3 regions of the Streptomyces sp. NPDC037290 genome follow, and region 2 is predicted to be linked to each of the others. Evidence: riboswitches for the same ligand, from Rfam matches in the RefSeq annotation. Region 2 holds a riboswitch; each other region holds the start of a gene.
The links. A riboswitch is a leader RNA that binds a small molecule or an ion and turns the genes downstream of it on or off. The one in region 2 is predicted to bind cobalamin.
Positions count from the first base shown of each region.

Region 1: linked by a shared signal. The riboswitch ahead of ACZ7HQ_RS14045 ((2Fe-2S) ferredoxin domain-containing protein) and the one ahead of ACZ7HQ_RS22810 (ribonucleoside-diphosphate reductase subunit alpha) in region 2 are both predicted to bind cobalamin.
Region 3: linked by a shared signal. The riboswitch ahead of ACZ7HQ_RS05545 (cobalamin biosynthesis protein) and the one ahead of ACZ7HQ_RS22810 (ribonucleoside-diphosphate reductase subunit alpha) in region 2 are both predicted to bind cobalamin.

Region 1 is NZ_JBVJVZ010000003.1:718,368-723,931, forward strand. It holds gene ACZ7HQ_RS14030 (MOSC domain-containing protein) at 1-535, opposite strand, end outside; partial or broken gene ACZ7HQ_RS14035 (CbtA family protein) at 1,177-1,422, opposite strand; partial or broken gene ACZ7HQ_RS14040 (CbtB domain-containing protein) at 1,445-1,637, opposite strand; gene ACZ7HQ_RS14045 ((2Fe-2S) ferredoxin domain-containing protein) at 1,881-2,279, opposite strand; cobalamin riboswitch at 2,319-2,499, opposite strand; gene ACZ7HQ_RS14050 (hypothetical protein) at 2,530-2,721, shown strand; gene ACZ7HQ_RS14055 (MarR family winged helix-turn-helix transcriptional regulator) at 3,173-3,622, opposite strand; gene ACZ7HQ_RS14060 (nuclear transport factor 2 family protein) at 3,726-4,130, shown strand; gene ACZ7HQ_RS14065 (FAD-dependent monooxygenase) at 4,232-5,564, shown strand, end outside.
Region 2 is NZ_JBVJVZ010000006.1:202,723-208,286, reverse strand. It holds gene ACZ7HQ_RS22810 (ribonucleoside-diphosphate reductase subunit alpha) at 1-1,702, opposite strand, end outside; cobalamin riboswitch at 1,828-1,970, opposite strand; gene ACZ7HQ_RS22805 (NACHT domain-containing protein) at 2,165-5,137, shown strand; partial or broken gene ACZ7HQ_RS22800 (roadblock/LC7 domain-containing protein) at 5,293-5,400, shown strand.
Region 3 is NZ_JBVJVZ010000001.1:1,206,561-1,212,124, reverse strand. It holds gene ACZ7HQ_RS05570 (alpha/beta hydrolase) at 1-497, opposite strand, end outside; gene ACZ7HQ_RS05565 (class II aldolase/adducin family protein) at 643-1,305, opposite strand; gene ACZ7HQ_RS05560 (lysozyme) at 1,495-2,250, shown strand; gene ACZ7HQ_RS05555 (inorganic phosphate transporter) at 2,394-3,641, shown strand; gene ACZ7HQ_RS05550 (hypothetical protein) at 3,676-3,903, shown strand; cobalamin riboswitch at 4,043-4,183, shown strand; gene ACZ7HQ_RS05545 (cobalamin biosynthesis protein) at 4,290-5,234, shown strand; gene ACZ7HQ_RS05540 (cobyric acid synthase) at 5,231-5,564, shown strand, end outside.

The DNA.
Region 1 (5,564 bases), on a different contig from region 2:
AGGCGTCGGTGTCGGCGACGCTGAGTTGTCCGGGGCCTTTGCGGGTGAGCGTGATCTCGTCGCCGGCCTGGACAAATCCCTCGGTGATCACGCGGAGGTAGAAGCCGGGGCGGTGGTGGGCAACCAGGAGTGAGGCCATGGTGGGTTCACCCAGGCGCATGCCGACGCGGTAGCAGGTGACCCGTGGCTGGGTGACCTCGAATTCGGCTTCGCCGATGCGGTACCGGTCGCCGATGCACACTTCGTTGTCGGGCAGGCCGTCGACGGTGAAGTTCTCCCCGAAGATCCCGAAGGTCAGGTCGTGGCGACCGAGCTGCCTTTGCCAGTACTGGTAGGACTGCAGTTGGTAGACCAGAACGGCTCGAATCTCGCCGCCGTGCCCGGCGAGGTCGCCTTGGCCGTCTCCTTCGACGTTCAGCCGCCGCACCATGCGACGGCCCGCGACGGGAGATTTCCACGCTCCGGTGTGGACGGTCCTTCCCCGCCAGAAGACGTCCTTGGGCATTCCTACGTTGACGGACAGCAGCTTCGCCATTGCAGACCTCCTGCGGGTGGCTGTCCGGGCAGTCCCTCATGGCGCTGTGATCTGTTGCGCTGGGGCGATCGTAGTTCTTGGACTGGTGCCGCTGGCGGCTCTCTCGTCCCGGGCCTTGGTGTCCGCGGAGATTCTTCGACCGAAGGGGTCGCGGATGCTCCATCTGGCGGATTGGTCCGTGTCGTGGACGTTGTCGACGGATCCTCGCCCTGTGAGCGTCCAGGGTCTGCATGGACTAGGAGCCCAGTGGGGGATGCATCCGTCCGATCACCCTCGCAGACGACCGCCGGAGAGGCTACTCGGCGATGGCGTTGCGGGTGCGTTGGCAGTGGCGCCTTGCCTTCATGCGGTTCCCGAGACCCGCGCCTCCCTGGAAAACCTGGTCACCGCCGCCCGTACCGTCCGCGGGGAGCTGCCCGCCTCCTGACCCTGACCGGACGATCTTTCGGACCGGGGCTCCACGAGCATGGGCCCCGACCCTCGTGTCCGCCGGGAGAACGCTGACGGCCGAGTATCCCTACTCGGCCGTTGGCACCGGGCCGGGTTCCAGGTTGGGATGGACGCCCTTCGGATGAGCATGGCATCGCGCAGCGTCCCGGGGCGCGTCACCCGCAGGGTCTGCTGCGCGGACGACCAGGCTCGAGAGCGGCGACGCCGCCGAAGGCGACCCCGTAGACGAGGACACCGGTGGCGAGGCCGGCGGTGGACTGCAGGGAGCGGGAGACGACCTCCATCTCATGCTCGTGGGAGTGGGCCTCCTCGAAGCTGATCGCCTTGCCGACGTTCGGCTCACCGAGGAGGTATGCCACGACGAGGGCGAGCACGCCGGCGGCGAGGCCGGCGAGCATGCCCCGTACGAGAAGGTTCCGTACGGTTGCGGAGTTCATGGGCGTGCGGTGTCCCCCCGCGTCAGTGGCAGGGGAAACCGAGCCGATGGCGGGCGTCGTGCACCCACTCGTGGACGCCGGTGCCGTTGAACACGGAGGTGGCGCCCTGCTCGGCGCCGACGAAGTAGACCAGGACCAGCATCAGGAATGCCGAAGAAGACCGCCCAGGGAGCTGTCTGACGCACGGGACGCCGCAGGGGGCGTCCCGCATACAGTGGCGCGACCGTGCCGGGTTCTCACCGGCTTCCGTCTCGCCGTCGGCGATATCGGACAGACCGTACCGCGCGCCGCGTGCACGGCCAAGACCGCCTCAGCCTGGCGTGATCTTCCACTCGCACCAGGCGGGGCGGAACGGGCTCCATGGGAAGAGGGTTCGGCCAGCCTCAGTCAGACCTCGCGATTTCGAGTCTGCAAGCGCCCCGGATTCGAAGCGACCAGCCTCCTGTCGCGCGCAAGCCTCAGGAAACCGCGGTGCGCCGCGGTGGGGTGAAGACGTACAAGTCGAGGATGTCCGGCAGTGGCGCCACGCCTGGACCACCGGCACGGACCCAGGTGACGATGTCCTCGGTCGCGTCCGGATCGTTGACGAGCCCGAGCCAGACCGGCCGGGCACCGGCGGCACGGCCCGCGGCGGACGGCTGCACGACGATGACGTTGGCCTGATCGCACACGTCGAGGCACTCCGAGATGCGCACCGGCACCTCCGCCCGCAGTCGCGCGGTCTGTGCGGCGTGATCCACTCCGGTCACCTTGGGACTCCCGCAGCAGCAGTCCCGGCACACGACGACCCGGCACGGCACCGATTCACCCACCTGCGCGGCCTGGACCGATGTCTCTTCTGACGGCGTCTCCGGCATGGCACACCACTCCCCTCCCGGGGAGATCCGCCCCGGTGTTCGTCGAGGAGGCGACCGCGTGAGTGTCCTGGCTCCCGGGTCGCCGCTCGCCCCGCCTTCCCACCCTGTCCGGGCGGTGGCCGGAACTCGCTCACCGGTCACAGTGGCGGGACCACGCCGGATTCTCACCGGCTTCCTCGAACCGCCGTCGCCTGTTGTCACCGGTCATGATCTCAAATCCGGTCAGCGCTGTCGTCCGACGATGACGCCGTTGACCGGAGTTGCCCCACCGTCGGTCGGCGCCGTCCCGGTGCCGGCCGCTGGGACCGGTCAGTGGATGGCGAACGCGACCAGCACCAAACCCCAGGGCGCGAAGATCACTGGAGCTGATATGAGCCAGCCCATCCTCCAGGAGGTCCTGGACCCGATGAAGACGCAGAACAGCGTCATCAGGATGGTGTAGATCAGAAAGGCGTATGCGATGACCCCCGCCCCCGAACCCACCGCGCCTCCTCGTGAGATCTGCCGCACGGACGACGGCAGTTCCTTCTCGACTCATGAATTGAACATGTTCATAATTCTGTGAGTCAAGCGTCGAGGGGAAGAGCGAGACCCGATGCCGTCCCGGTTACTGCCGGCACAACGCCAATGCCCGCCACCGCGGCGTCCCGTCCGCAGAACGACGTGAACTCGCCCGCATCCGCAGCCAGAAAGCGTCCACTCGGTGGCCGACCCCTGTCAGCGGCGGCAAGCGCACCACTCCTGAGCCCAGAAGCCGGCGCGCTCACCGCAAGGGACGCGGCAGCTGGGGCGGCAGACCCCCCGGCTTCGACAAGACGATGTACGAGCGCAGGAACGAAGCGCCGGAGTCGGCGCGGCCCGGGCATTGCGCACTCGCACCTCGCTTGCAGGCGTCACGATTCCGCGAACGGGCCGGTGGCGACAAAGCGGTGGAGTTGGCGGGCGAAGCTCTGCGCCTCCTCCGGGGGCCAGGAGGCGAGGGACGCCTCGATGATAGTGGCCAGGCGCTGCCGGGTGGTCTTCACCGCCTGCTGTCCGGTTTCGGTCAGGGCGAGCAGGGTGGCGCGGCGGTCGTCGGGGTCGGGTTCGCGGCGCAGCAGGCCGGCTTCCTCCAGGCGGGTGGCGCGGCGGGTGACGCCGGAGCGGTCGAGGCCGATTTCGCCCGCGAGGTCGGCAGCGCTGCACGGGCCGGTCCGGGCGAGCCCACTGAGGACGGGGTAGGTGGTTTCGTCCACCGCCTCGCCCAGGCCGTCCGTCAGGCGCGCGTAGAGCCGTGCTCGGGTGCCCCGCCTGAGCAGAGCTCCAAGGGCGTCGGCGATCTCGTGTCCCACATCGTTAGGCATGACCCAAGAATAGCGTGCGCGACGCACGCAATCTGTAGTACGGTGCATGTGCGTGCTCGGCGCACGCACTTTCTGCCGAAACATGAACACCAAGGGGACCGTCATGACCACCGCCGGCAACCGCACCGACGCCCGCGCCGCCCTCACCGACCTGCTCCTCACCCCGGGCCTCGACCTCGACGAGGCCGCCGACCGGCACTTCGCCCCCGACTACCGCCAGCGCACTGACGGAAGCTGGGCGGACCGCACCGAGTTCCTCGCCCACATCGCCCACCTGCGCACGGTCGTCGCCGGCGGCTCGGTGGAGGTGCACGACGAACTCTCGTCCGGCGATCGCTACGCCGACCGCCACACGATGGAGGTCATCAAGACCGACGGCTCCACCGTCCGCATGGAGGTCTACCTCTTCGCCGAGTTCGCCCCCGACGGCCGTTTCCGCCGCATCGAGGAGACCACCCTCATGCTCGAAGGCGCCGAGCACGACCGGAACCTCGGCAGCGCTCGCTGAGCCACTTTGCCCACCTGACGCCACGAGGCCGCCCCTGTCCCAGCACATCGGCGCGCCGCCGTCACGGCGCATCGTCCCAGAAGTGAGAGGAAGTGGTTGTCATGCTCGATGTGCTCATCGCCGGGGCCGGCCCGGTGGGACTCTGGCTCGCCGCGGAGTTGCGCCTGCACGGGGTGGAGGTGACCGTCGTGGAACGCCGGGCGGCACCGGACGGACGGTCGCGCGCGGTCGGCATGCAGGCCGGCACGCTGGACACCTTCGCCACCCGCGGCCTCGCGGAGCGGTTCATCGAACGCGGCACCCCGGTGCCGACCGGCCACTTCGGCGCGGCGACCACCCGGCTGGACTTCTCCACAGTCGGGGCGGTGCACCCGTTCATGCTGGCGCTCGGTCAGTCCGTCACCGAAAAGGTCCTGGAGGAGCACGCACTCGCCGTGGGCGCCCGGGTGCTGCGCGGGGAGGAGGTCGTCTCGCTCACCCAGGGGCCGGATGCCGTCGAGGCGGTGATCCGGGCCGCCGGTGCCCACCGGACCGTGCGGGCCCGCTGGGTGGTGGGCTGCGACGGCACCCGCAGCGCGGTGCGCCAGGCGGCCGGCATCGGCTTCCCCGGTCAGGACACCACCATGACCGGGTGGCTCGCCGACGTCGAACTGGACGATCCGCCCACGGGGCCACTGTCCGCCACCGGGCCGGCCGGGTCCCTCCTGGTAGCCCCGATCGGCGACGGCGTCCACCGGCTGGCGGGCCTGTCCACGGCCACCGTGCACCGCGGCACCGGTGACCCGCTGACCCTGGAGGAGGTGGGCGAGCAGACCCGCGCGCTGCTGGGACGGGACCTGGGCATCCGCAACCCCCGGTGGCTGTCGCGCTACGGCAACGCCACCCGGCAGGCCGCGCATTACCGGGCCGGACGGGTCCTGGTGGCCGGGGACGCGGCGCACATGTTCTTCCCCGCCGGTGGGCAGGGCATGAACCTCGGCATCCAGGACGCCACCAACCTGGGCTGGAAGCTGGCCGCCACCCTCCAGGGCCGGGCGCCCGGCGGACTGCTCGACAGCTACGACGCGGAGCGGCGGCCGGCCGCCCGCGCGGTCATCCACAACACCCGGGCGCAGCTGGCCCTGTTCGCGGCGGCGAGCCCGGAGCAGATCGCGCTGCGCGAGGTCTGGTCCGCCGCGCTGGCCGAACCGCGGACCAACCGACAGTGGGCCCGAAGGATCGCCGGCTTCGACGAGCCGCTCCCCGCCGGCACCGCACCCGGCGCGCACCCGCTGACCGGCACGCGGCTGGCCGGCCTCGCCCTGGATGTGGCCGACGCGCCCACCGCCCACCCGCTGATGCATCACGGCCGACCGCTGCTGCTGGACCTCGGCGGAACGCGGACGCCGTGTGCCGCACCCGGTCTGGACCGCCGGACGGTAGGCGTCAATGCCG
Region 2 (5,564 bases):
CCGTACGGGTCTTCTCCCAGGCCGGCAGCGGGCCGCTGCGCTCGGCGAGGTCGGCGGACGCCTCGTAGGCGGCGAGCATGATCCGCTCGGCGATCCGCGTGGAGAGCCGCTTCGCCTCCGGCGAGTCGAAGGGCAGGCGCAGCTTGAAGAAGACGTCCTGCAGACCCATCGCGCCGAGGCCCACGGGACGCCATCTGGCGTTGGACCGGCCCGCCTGCTCGGTCGGGTAGAAGTTGATGTCCACGACCCGGTCGAGGAAGGTGACGGCCGTGCGGACCGTCTCGTCCAGCCGCTCCCAGTCGATGTCCTGGGAAGCCGGGTCGACGAAGGCACCCAGGTTGACGGAGCCCAGGTTGCAGACCGCGGTCTCGCCGTCGTTCGTGACCTCCAGGATCTCCGTGCAGAGGTTGGAGGAGTGGACCACGTGACCGGGCAGGGCCGTCTGGTTGGCGGTGCGGTTGGCGGCGTCCTTGAAGGTCATCCAGCCGTTGCCGGTCTGCGCGAGCGTGCGCATCATCCGGCCGTACAGCTCACGGGCCGGCATGGTCTTCTTCGCCAGGCCCGCCGCCTCGGCCTTGCGGTAGGCCGCGTCGAACTCCTCGCCCCACAGGTCGACCAGCTCCGGCACGTCCGCCGGGGAGAACAGCGACCACTGCGCGTCGGCGTTGACCCGGCGCATGAACTCGTCCGGGACCCAGTGCGCGAGGTTCAGGTTGTGCGTACGGCGGGCGTCCTCACCGGTGTTGTCCCGCAGCTCCAGGAACTCCTCGAGGTCGGAGTGCCAGGTCTCCAGGTAGACCGCCGCGGCGCCCTTGCGCCGGCCGCCCTGGTTCACCGCGGCCACCGAGGCGTCCAGGGTCTTCAGGAACGGCACGATGCCGTTGGAGTGCCCGTTGGTGCCGCGGATCAGCGAACCGCGGCTGCGGATCCGGGAGTACGACAGACCGATGCCGCCGGCATGCTTCGAGAGCCGGGCCACCTGGTGGTAGCGGTCGTAGATGGAGTCCAGCTCGTCCAGCGGGGAGTCGAGCAGGTAGCAGGACGACATCTGGGGGTGCCGCGTGCCGGAGTTGAAGAGGGTGGGGGAGGACGGGAGGTAGTCGAGCCGGCTCATGAGCCGGTAGAGCGCGGCGACCTCGTCGACGGAACGGGTCGTGTCGTCCTCGGCCAGGCCGCTCGCGACCCGCAGCATGAAGTGCTGCGGCGTCTCGATGACCTTGCGGGTGATCGGGTGCCGCAGGAGGTAGCGGCTGTACAGGGTGCGCAGGCCGAAGTAGCCGAAGCGGTCGTCGGCCTGGCGGTCGATCAGCGCGTCGAGCGGCTCGGCGTGCAGCCGGGCGAACTCGGCGGTCCGGTCGGCGATGAGCCCCTCGCGGTGCCCCACGGCCACGGACTCGGTGAAGGACGTCACGCCCTGCGAGGCGGCCTCGGCGCGGATGGAGAGGGTCAGCAGCCGGGCGGCCAGCCGGGAGTAGGCGGGGTCCTCCGAGATGAGCCCGGCGGCGGCCTCCGTGGCCAGCTCGCGCAACTCCGCCTCGTCAGCGTGCGCCGACCGGCCGCGCAGGGCGGCGGCGGCGACCCGGCCGGGGTCGGCGTCGGGGAGGTCGGCGGTCAGCTCGGTCAGGGTACGCAGCAGCGCGGTACCGGGACCGTCGGTCTCCAGGCCGCTGGCTGAAGCCGGATCTGCTGGCGCGATGGTCACGTGGGGCTCTCCCTCGCTCGGCACGGGGGCCTTGCGGAGGACAGGGGGCAGCCACGAGCGCACACGGCGTCGCGTCCACCGGCCCATTCCACGAGGCCCGGACGTATCGGGACACCCGGACCGGACGGCCGGGCGCGCTGTCGGCAGGTCCTCGGACTGACTCCTGTGCGATGCAGGCACCTTTGGGGCGGGCAGGCACAAGTACACCGTTGCGGGACAGTTCCGGATTCGCACCGGATTCCCCTGCGGCGACAGCGAGCATGAGCATACATCTAGTGCCGGGCTGTCGTGGCACCCCCAGATGTTGTGTCTGTTGTGTGGTGCGGTGGCTTCGGAGCGTCAACTCACCGGTCCCGCGCGGCGGCCGGGTTGCGGGTCGGGCCGTGCGTGTTTCCATGGAAGGTGGGTGCCGGCACCACCGGGGGTCCTCCGTCCCGAGCAGCTCTGGGAGGAGAGCGCACCATGCCCAAGGTCGTGCGCCGCCCGCCGGGCAAGGAGCGACCGCGCAACGCGCCCATGGCGACCCTCCCCCTGAGGGGGCTCGGCCGCCGGGGCCGACGCGTGTACCTGCGCCACTGGCACCGACTGACGGTCCGTTGGGAAGCCCGCCAGGACACCACCCGGCCCAGGAAGTGGCGCAGATGGTTCTCCTACACCAATGCCACCAGGGTCGTCTGGGCCCTGGCCGCGCTCACCGTCCTCGCCTGGATCGGAGAGGGCGTCTACATCCTGGTGGCCCACCACTCGACGTGGTTCGAGACATGGCGGAAGAACAACCAGGGGTTCGACGCCCTCCTTCGCTTCGTCGGCCCCGTCCTCGCCGCCTCGCTCGCCGCCGCGGTCTTCCTGTTCTGGTGGTACGGCTGGACCAAGCGCCGCTATCTCGCGAAGGCACGCCGCAGACCACAGGACCTGGTGGTCACCGCCGGGCCGGACATCGCCGAGATCGTCGGCCGGGAGGAGGTCGCCCAGGTCATCGCCCAGCGGCTGCGCGACCGCGACACCCGCCGCCCGTACCTGCTCGTCGGCGGCGTGGGGGTGGGCAAGACCGCCGTCCTGGTGCGGCTCACCGAACTGCTGGCGGAGCAGCGCGCCGTACCCGTGCCGATCCGGCTGCGGGACGCCACCGGCCCCGGCCTGAACTTCGAGCGCATGGCCAGACAGCGCTTCGCCGAGGAAGCGCCCCAGGGCATCCTGGCGCGCACCAAGACGGAGCGGGTCTGGCAGCAGCTGCTCGCCGACGACAAGGTGGTCGTCATCGCCGACGGCCTGGAGGAGGCCGTCCTCGACGAGGATCTCCAGGAGGACCGGAACAACATCATCCGCAAGGCCATCGAGCGTGCCCACGAGGAGAAACTGCCCCTCGTCATCGCCTCCCGGCCGCACAGCCCGCTGGAGAGCACCCCCGCCGCCATCGTGGAGCTGGAACCGTTGAGCGAGGAGGCGGCGCTCCACTTCGTCAAGGCGCACATGCCGGACACCGACGAGCGCCGCCTGGACTGGATCGTGGAGACGGCGGAGGTGACCGAGTCGCCCATCTATCTGCACATCGCCCGGGAGCTGCACCACCACGGCGCCCTGGAGCGCGACCGGCGCAACGACCCGCGGCGGCTGGACACCCGCAGCTGGGACCGCAGTCAGCTGCGGTTGTGGCTGCTGGAGACATGGGAGCGGGCGCTGCTGGAGGGCCTGCTGCGCGAGGACGTGGCACTGGGGCCGCGGGAGCGCCGCGACACCCTGGAGGTGGTCTCCGCCCTGGCCTGTACCGGACTGCTCCAGGACACGCTGGAGGTCGGCTTCACGGAGCTGCTGGACCGGGACGTCCACCCCGGCCGGGCCCGGCGGGTGCGGGCGCAGGCCGAACACCTCTGGGAGCAGCGGGGCTTCGACCGGTACGGCAAGCGCGGGAACGCCTTCTCCGAGTGGCACCGCGAGCGGGTCTGGAACCTGCTCTGCGCCCGGGTGAGCGGGGAGGTGAGCAGGAGGCTGCGGGAGGGGAACCTGGGCCAGTGCCACGCCGTCATGGCCCGCTTCGCGAGCCATGCCGACAAGCTGAGGCTGGTGGAGGGCTTCGAGCAGAAGGTCCGCTTCCCGCACAGCATCATCCAGGCGTACTTCGGCTACCGCATGCTGTACCGCCTGGGAGAGCGCGATGCCGGGGAGCTGATCGAGCAGGCGCTGCAACCACCCGGTCCCAGCCGGGAGTTGCTCATCTCCCTGGTGCTGCTGTCCCGCCGGCGGGCGGCGGACCGCTCCGCCGTGCACGGCGGTGTCACCACCGAGCTGAAGCGGGAACTGAGGGAGCGGTGGCGGCGGGCTCCCGTGCACGGGCGCCCCATGGCCCACCGGCTCCTGACGGCCGCCAACCGCCGCCCCGCCGACCCGAAGGCCCTCGACCTGTACACGGCGGCCCTGGAGGTCGAGAGCGTGGAGGACACCCCGAAGCTGCTCGACGACATCGTCCGCACGGTGCACCTCAGGTGGCGGAGCTTCAAGGGGGACCAGCGCACCCTGGAGGAGGCGAAGCTCGGACTGCTCAGGCAGCTCGGTACGGCGCTGCGGTCCGTCTCCGGCAGGGTCGACACGACGGCGCTGTACCGGGAGCTGTTCGAGATGGGCATGGAGGAGCCCTGGTACGCCATACGCCTGGCGGCCGCCCAGGAGTTCGGCAGCGGCGGCAACCCGGCGTTCGCCGTGGTCCGCGAGAAGATCGGTGTGCACACCGACCCGGTGCAGGAGTACAACAAGAAGGTCGGCGACCTGAAGACCTGGAAGAGACAGCGGTACGCCGTGTGGGCGGCGGACATGCGCAGGGCGAGGGCCGCCCGCGCCTCGTCCCGGGCCGACCTCATCGACCGGCTGCAGCGCCGGCGGCGGGCGGTCAACCGGCGCTACCGGGAGCAACGTGTCGCGCTCCTGCGGGAGTTCGTCATGCGGGCCTGGATGATCCCCATGCTCCTGGGCTCCGTCGACGACGCCCATCGTGACGAGGCCCGCGAACGCCTCACCAAGTGGCTGCGCCACCTGGACCCGCGGCAGACCGGCGGCACCCCCGATCTGCCGCTCGCCCTGGAGACCGCCCTGGCCCAGGGCTTCAAGTACGCGGCCAACCGGCGCACGCGCCACCCGCACACCTACCCCGGCGCCCGTGCCGACCTGATCCGGCAGGCGGAGACCGTACTGCAGCAGAGCCGTTGCTGGTACGCCCAGCTCAACCTGCTCCAGGCGCTGTGCCTGTGGGAGCTGCCGGACAGCGCCGGCCGCCGGGAGCAGGACGGGTGGCGTCTGGAGGGGCTGGTGGTGGCCGGCGTCGGACAGGGTCGGTGGGGCCGGGCGTCCGGGGGGCCGGTGGAGGCTGGTGTTGGGCGGGTCGGTGGGGGAGGGGTGTCTGGAGGTTGGTGGGGCTGGCGTGGGCGGGACTGGTTGAGGGGCTGACGTCTGGAAGGGGCGGGGGTGGCTGGCGCCCGGGGTCGTGGTGGCTGGCCTCGGGCGGGCCGGTGGGGGGGGGGGGGGGGGGGGCTGGCATGCGGCGGGAGTGGTGCGTGGCCGGCGTCGGACAGGGTTGGTGGTGGCTGGCGTCGGCGGGACCGGTACACGGTCTCGACATCGACAGCGCGGATCACATGGCGGCCCTGGCCTCCGGCCTGTACTCACTCGGCCGCAGCGCTGGCGTCCGCTTCGGCGACGGCGGGGACGTCCCCAGGTCGTCCTGGTGAGTCGCTGGGGTCAGTTGGAGAGTGGTGCCGGGCAGGGGCAATTGTGGATCGGCGTCCGGCAGGGCCTGTAGGGGACTGGCGTCCGCCGGGCCGGTGAGGGATCGGTGTTCGGGGGGAAACGGCAGCGGGCCGCCGTGTGTCTGGGG
Region 3 (5,564 bases), on a different contig from region 2:
GCGCCCAGGCCGTGTACGGCGATCACCCAGGTGTCCCGGTGGCCGGGCACGAACCAGGCGGGCAGCTCGCCGAGTTCGCCGGGCACGTCGATGTCCGCGTGGTCGAGGCCGAGGGCGGCGGAGGGATTGCCGACGTACAGGTTCGGGGTGAGCCACACCGCGTCGCCGGGGGCGAACGTGCCGTGCGTGACGCGTTCCAGGCGGCGTACGACGGTGTCGGCCGCGTGCTGGGCCGCCTCCAGGACGGGTCCGACGACCGCGTGGGAGCCGTCGCCGGCGAGGCCGTAGGTGCCGGGGCGCAGCGCGGCCAGGTCGCGGGTGAGCATGATCTGGCCGGCGGCCGTGCCGTGCACGGTGAGGCGGGGCTCGGTGGGCAGCGGACGGCCCGCGGGCGCCTTCAGGGCGGCGTCACTGGCGAGCCGGCCGGCGGCCACGGACGCCGCGCCGGCGGCCAGGACGGCGGTGACCGCGGTGGCGGTCGCTCTGACGGGGCGCACGCGTCCAGTGTCCAGGGGGTTGCCGTCACCGGCCAGCCGGAGGGCGGGGCCGGGTGAGGAGCCTCGGGGTGCGGCGGGGGCCGGGGTGAAGAGGCGGGCGAGACGTGCGAGGAAGGGTGGGAGCGAAGGGTTGGGCGGCACTGGGTCACCTCCGTTGGCCGTACCCCTTCAAGCGTTCCCCGACCTCGGCGAGTTGTGCCTCGGTGAGCAAGGACGGGGTCAGACCCGGTGCCGAGGACGCCGTCAGCCACAGCCGGCACATCCACTCCAGCTGGGCGGTGCGGTCGTAGGCCTGGTCGAGGGTCGCGCCGTAGGTGATCGTGCCGTGGTTCTGCAGGAGGCAGCCGGAGCGGCCGGCCAGGGCGCGGAGCATGTTCCGGGCCAGCTCGTCGGTGCCGTACGTTGCGTAGGGGGCGACGCGGACGGGGCCGCCGAGGGCTGCGGCCATGTAGTGGACCAGCGGCAGCTCGGGCACGAGCGTGGAGACCGCCGTTGCGTGCACGGCGTGGGTGTGGACGACCGCGCGGGCGTCGGTGGTGCGGTAGACGGCGAGGTGCATGGGCAGCTCGCTGGTCGGCGCCAGTGTGCCCAGCACCTGGCGTCCGGTGAGGTCGACGCCGGTGATGTCGTCCGGGGTGAGCCGGTCGTAGGGCACGCCCGAGGGGGTGACCAGCACCAGGTCGCCGGCGCGCGCCGAGACGTTCCCCGAGGTGCCGACCACCAGCCCGTCGGCTACGGTCCGCCGCGCCGTCGCGACCAGTTCCGCCCAGATCCGTTCCTGTTCCGCGTCCCGCCGCTGTTCAGCCATGCCGCGATCCTGCCAGCCGCACCCGCGGGCAGGGGGCGGGCGGTGGCTTCCGGCCGGAAGTGCGCACACCCATCCGGGTGGAAATGATCGGGAATCACCCCGTGTGGGCGCCGATTCGGTGATCGCCGAGCCTTCAATGGTCTGCCTTGTCCGCCGGACGAGACCTCGTCCGCCGACCCGGGGAGACACATGGCCCGTGAACGCACTCGCCTCCGTCGCCGCGCCGGTGTCCTCGTGGCGGCCACGGTGGCGCTCGCCCTCGCGGGCACCGCGCCCGCCGCGGCGGGGCCTCCGCCGCCGGCCGCCCCGGGCAAGCCCCGCGGACACGACGTCTCGTCCCATCAGAAGCGCGTGAACTGGCCGGCCGCCCGGTCCAAGGGCGCGCGGTTCGTCTACGTCAAGGCGACCGAGTCCACCACCTACCGCAACCCCTACTTCTCCCAGCAGTACGACGGGGCGCGCAGGGCGGGCCTGATCCGGGGCGCGTACCACTTCGCCCTGCCGGACAAGTCCTCCGGCGCCCAGCAGGCCGCGTTCTTCGTGCGGCACGGCGGCGACTGGCGGGCGGACGGCTGGACCCTGCCGCCGGCGCTCGACATCGAGTACAACCCGTACAACAAGAAGCACAAGTGCTACGGGCTGGGCAAGAAGCGGATGGTCCGCTGGATCCGGTCCTTCAGCAACGAGGTCAAGCGGAAGACCGGCCGCCGCCCCGTGATCTACACGACGGCCCAGTGGTGGAAGCTGTGCACCGGCAACAGCCACGCGTTCTCCAGCAACCCCCTGTGGATCGCCCGCCACGGCACCTCGCGTCCGGGGAAGCTGCCCGGTGGATGGCAGTACTGGACGATCTGGCAGTACGGCAGCAAGGGCCGGCTGCCGGGTGACCAGAATCTCTTCAACGGCCCCAAGAGCCGGCTGCGGACCCTCGCGCGGGGCCGGTAGCCAAGGGACGCCTGGGTCGCGGGAGCGAAACGGAACGGCACCCACTCCCTCCGGACACCGCCACGCCCGCCTCAGTTCATCTTCCGTTCACCCAGGTTGCCTACGTTCATCCAGCCAATGACCTCGAACGATTGCCTGGGTAAATGGAAAGCTTCTCGCTGATCCTCGCGATTGTGGTGGTAACCGCACTCGCGTTTGATTTCACGAACGGTTTCCACGACACCGCCAACGCGATGGCCACCACCATCTCGACAGGCGCCCTGAAGCCCAAGATCGCGGTGGTCATGTCCGCCGCTCTCAATCTGGTGGGCGCCTTCCTCTCCGTGGAGGTCGCGAACACGATCTCCAAGGGTCTCGTCGACGAGACCGGCATCCGTCCCGAGGTCATCTTCGCCGCCCTGGTCGGCGCGATCCTCTGGAACCTCGTGACCTGGCTGATGGGCCTGCCCTCCAGCTCCTCGCACGCCCTGATGGGCGGCCTGGTCGGCGCCACCGTCGCCTCCGCCGGCTTCGGTGCCGTGCACGGCGACGTGCTGGTCACCAAGGTGCTGCTTCCGGCGGTGGCCGCTCCGGTCGTGGCGGGCCTCGCGTCGATGCTCGCCACCCGTTTCTCCTACGGCATCGGCGGCAAGGCCGAGGGCGAGGCCACCCGCAAGGGCTACCGCGCCGGCCAGATCGCCTCGGCCGGACTGGTCTCCCTCGCCCACGGCACCAACGACGCCCAGAAGACGATGGGCATCATCACCCTCGCGCTGATCGCGGGCGGTGCCATCGCCCCGGGGTCCAACCCTCCCACCTGGGTCATCCTCTCCGCCGGCCTGGCCATCGCGCTCGGCACCTACATCGGCGGCTGGCGCATCATCCGCACCATGGGCACGGGCCTGACCGAGCTGGAGCCGCGCCAGGGCTTCGCCGCCCAGACCAGCGCCGCGACCGCCATCCTGGCCTCCTCCCACCTCGGCTTCTCCCTCTCCACCACGCACGTCGTCTCCGGCTCCGTGATGGGCGCGGGCCTCGGCCGCAAGGGCGGCGTCGTCCGCTGGTCCACCGCGACCCGCATGGCCGTCGCCTGGGTGCTCACGCTGCCGGCCGCCGCGCTGGTCGGCGCGGGCGCCGAGTCCGTCACCGACCTCGGTGACTGGGGCACCGCCGCCGTCGCCGTCTTCCTCGTCGCCGCGAGCGCCGCGATCTGGAAGATCTCCCGCCGCGAGGTCGTCGACCACACCAACGTCGTCACCGACACCGAGGAGCCGGCCGGCGTGGTGACCACCGCCATCGCCGCGGTGACCCCGCCCCCGGCGGGCACGATCGTCGAGGACCTGACGGCGACGATCGCCTCCCCGGCCGCAGCCGAGCCCGCGACTCCGGCCGCGCCGCCGGCCACCGTCTGACCCGGTCACCCCGGTTACTGAAGGAAGCATCCCCATGAAGATCGACTGGGCGGCCCTCGGCTCCGTCTTCGGCGTCAGCCTCGCCTTCACGGTGGGCCTGGTGGCCCTGTTCACCCTCGGCATCAACGGTCTGGCCCGGCGCGAGAAGGCCGCGGCCCAGGGCGGCTCCGCCGGCCTCGCCGTCACGGGCGCCTACGTCTGCTTCGCCGCGTGCGCGGCGGCGGTGGGGTACGGCATCTACCTGATCGTCGCCAAGGCCTGACCAAGCGCCAGGAACCAGGCGGTACCAAGGCTCCCCTCCGTCCGTTGCGGAAGGGAGCCTTCGCCGTACCCAGGGGCCACGGGCGCCACGGTGTGGGGATCGGCACACTCTCCCCGCGCAGGTCAACGGCAAGTTGACGGCCGTTCCGGGCGCGTGGTGGACTGCCCAGGCCATGTACGGCGACAGGAGAGGAAGCCGGTGTGAATCCGGCGCGGTCCCGCCACTGTCACCGGGGAAGAACCCCCGGGAGCCAGGAACTCTCACCGCCGACTCTCGTCGAACCAGGGCGCGGATACCCTGAGTGAGGACACGGATCGCCATGCTCGGCTGCCGAAGGACAAGGACCCGCACCAGGCCCGCTCCTGTACCCACGGCCGGCTGAGCCCATGGGTGCCGATCGCACTTACGCGTACGGCGCCGCCGCCGGCCTTCTCGGTGACCTCCTCCTCGGCGATCCGCGCCGCGGGCATCCGGTCGCCGTGTTCGGGCGAGCGGCCGCTGCCGTGGACCGCGCGTTGTGGCACGACCACCGTGGCTGGGGCGCCCTGCACACCGTCGTGTGCGCCGGAGGCGCCGTCGCACTCGGCACGGCGGCCGCACGCGCCGTACGCCGCTCCCCCACCGCCTCCCTCGCGCTGACCGCCGCCGCCACCTGGTCGGTCGTCGGCGGTACGTCACTCGCCCGCGAGGCCCGCGCCGTCGGACGCGCCCTCGAACGCGGGGACGTCGCGGCGGCACGGGCGCGGCTGCCGCACCTGTGCGGCCGGGACCCGCAGGCGCTGGACGCCGACGGGATCGCCCGGGCCGTGGTCGAGTCGGTCGCCGAGAACACCTCCGACGCCGTCGTGGGCGCCCTGGTGTGGGGGGCGGTGGCCGGGGTGCCGGGGCTGCTGGGCTTCCGGGCCGTCAACACCCTGGACGCGATGGTCGGTCACAAGTCCCCCCGCTACCGGCGCTACGGCTGGGCCTCCGCCCGGCTGGACGACCTCGCCGGCTGGCCGGGGGCCCGGCTGACCGCCGTACTCGCCGCCGCGGCCGGGGCCGACCCCCGAGGCGCCCTGCGCGCCTGGAAGGCCGACGCCCGCAGGCACCCGAGCCCCAACGCCGGGCCCGTCGAGGCGTCGTTCGCGGGGGCGCTGGGGGTGCGGCTGGGCGGCACGCTGTCGTACGGCGGCCGGGTCGAGCACCGCCCCGTGCTCAACGGCAGGGCCGGACGCGCCGTCCAGGTCACCGACATCGACCGGGCCGTACGGCTCTCCCGCCGCGTCGGCCTGCTCGCGCTCGGCGTCACCCTCGCCGCGCGCCGACTCGTGAAGGGACGTGGCAAGTGAGCGGGGGTCTCCTCGTCGCCGGCACCACCTCCGACGCCGGAAAGAGCGTCGTGACGGCCGGGATCTGCCGGTGGCTGGTGCGCCAGGGTGTGAAGGTCGCGCCGTTCAAGGCGCAGAACATGTCGCTCAACTCCTTCGTGACCCGTGAGGGCGCGGAGATCGGGCGGGCGCAGGCCATGCAGGCCCAGGCGTGCCGGATCGAGCCGACGGCGCTGATGAACCCGGTGCTGCTCAAGCCGGGCGGCGAACAGAGCAGCCAGGTGGTGCTGCTGGGCAGGCCGGTGGGCGAGCTGAGCGCGCGCGGCTACCACGGGGGGCGCCAGCAGAAGC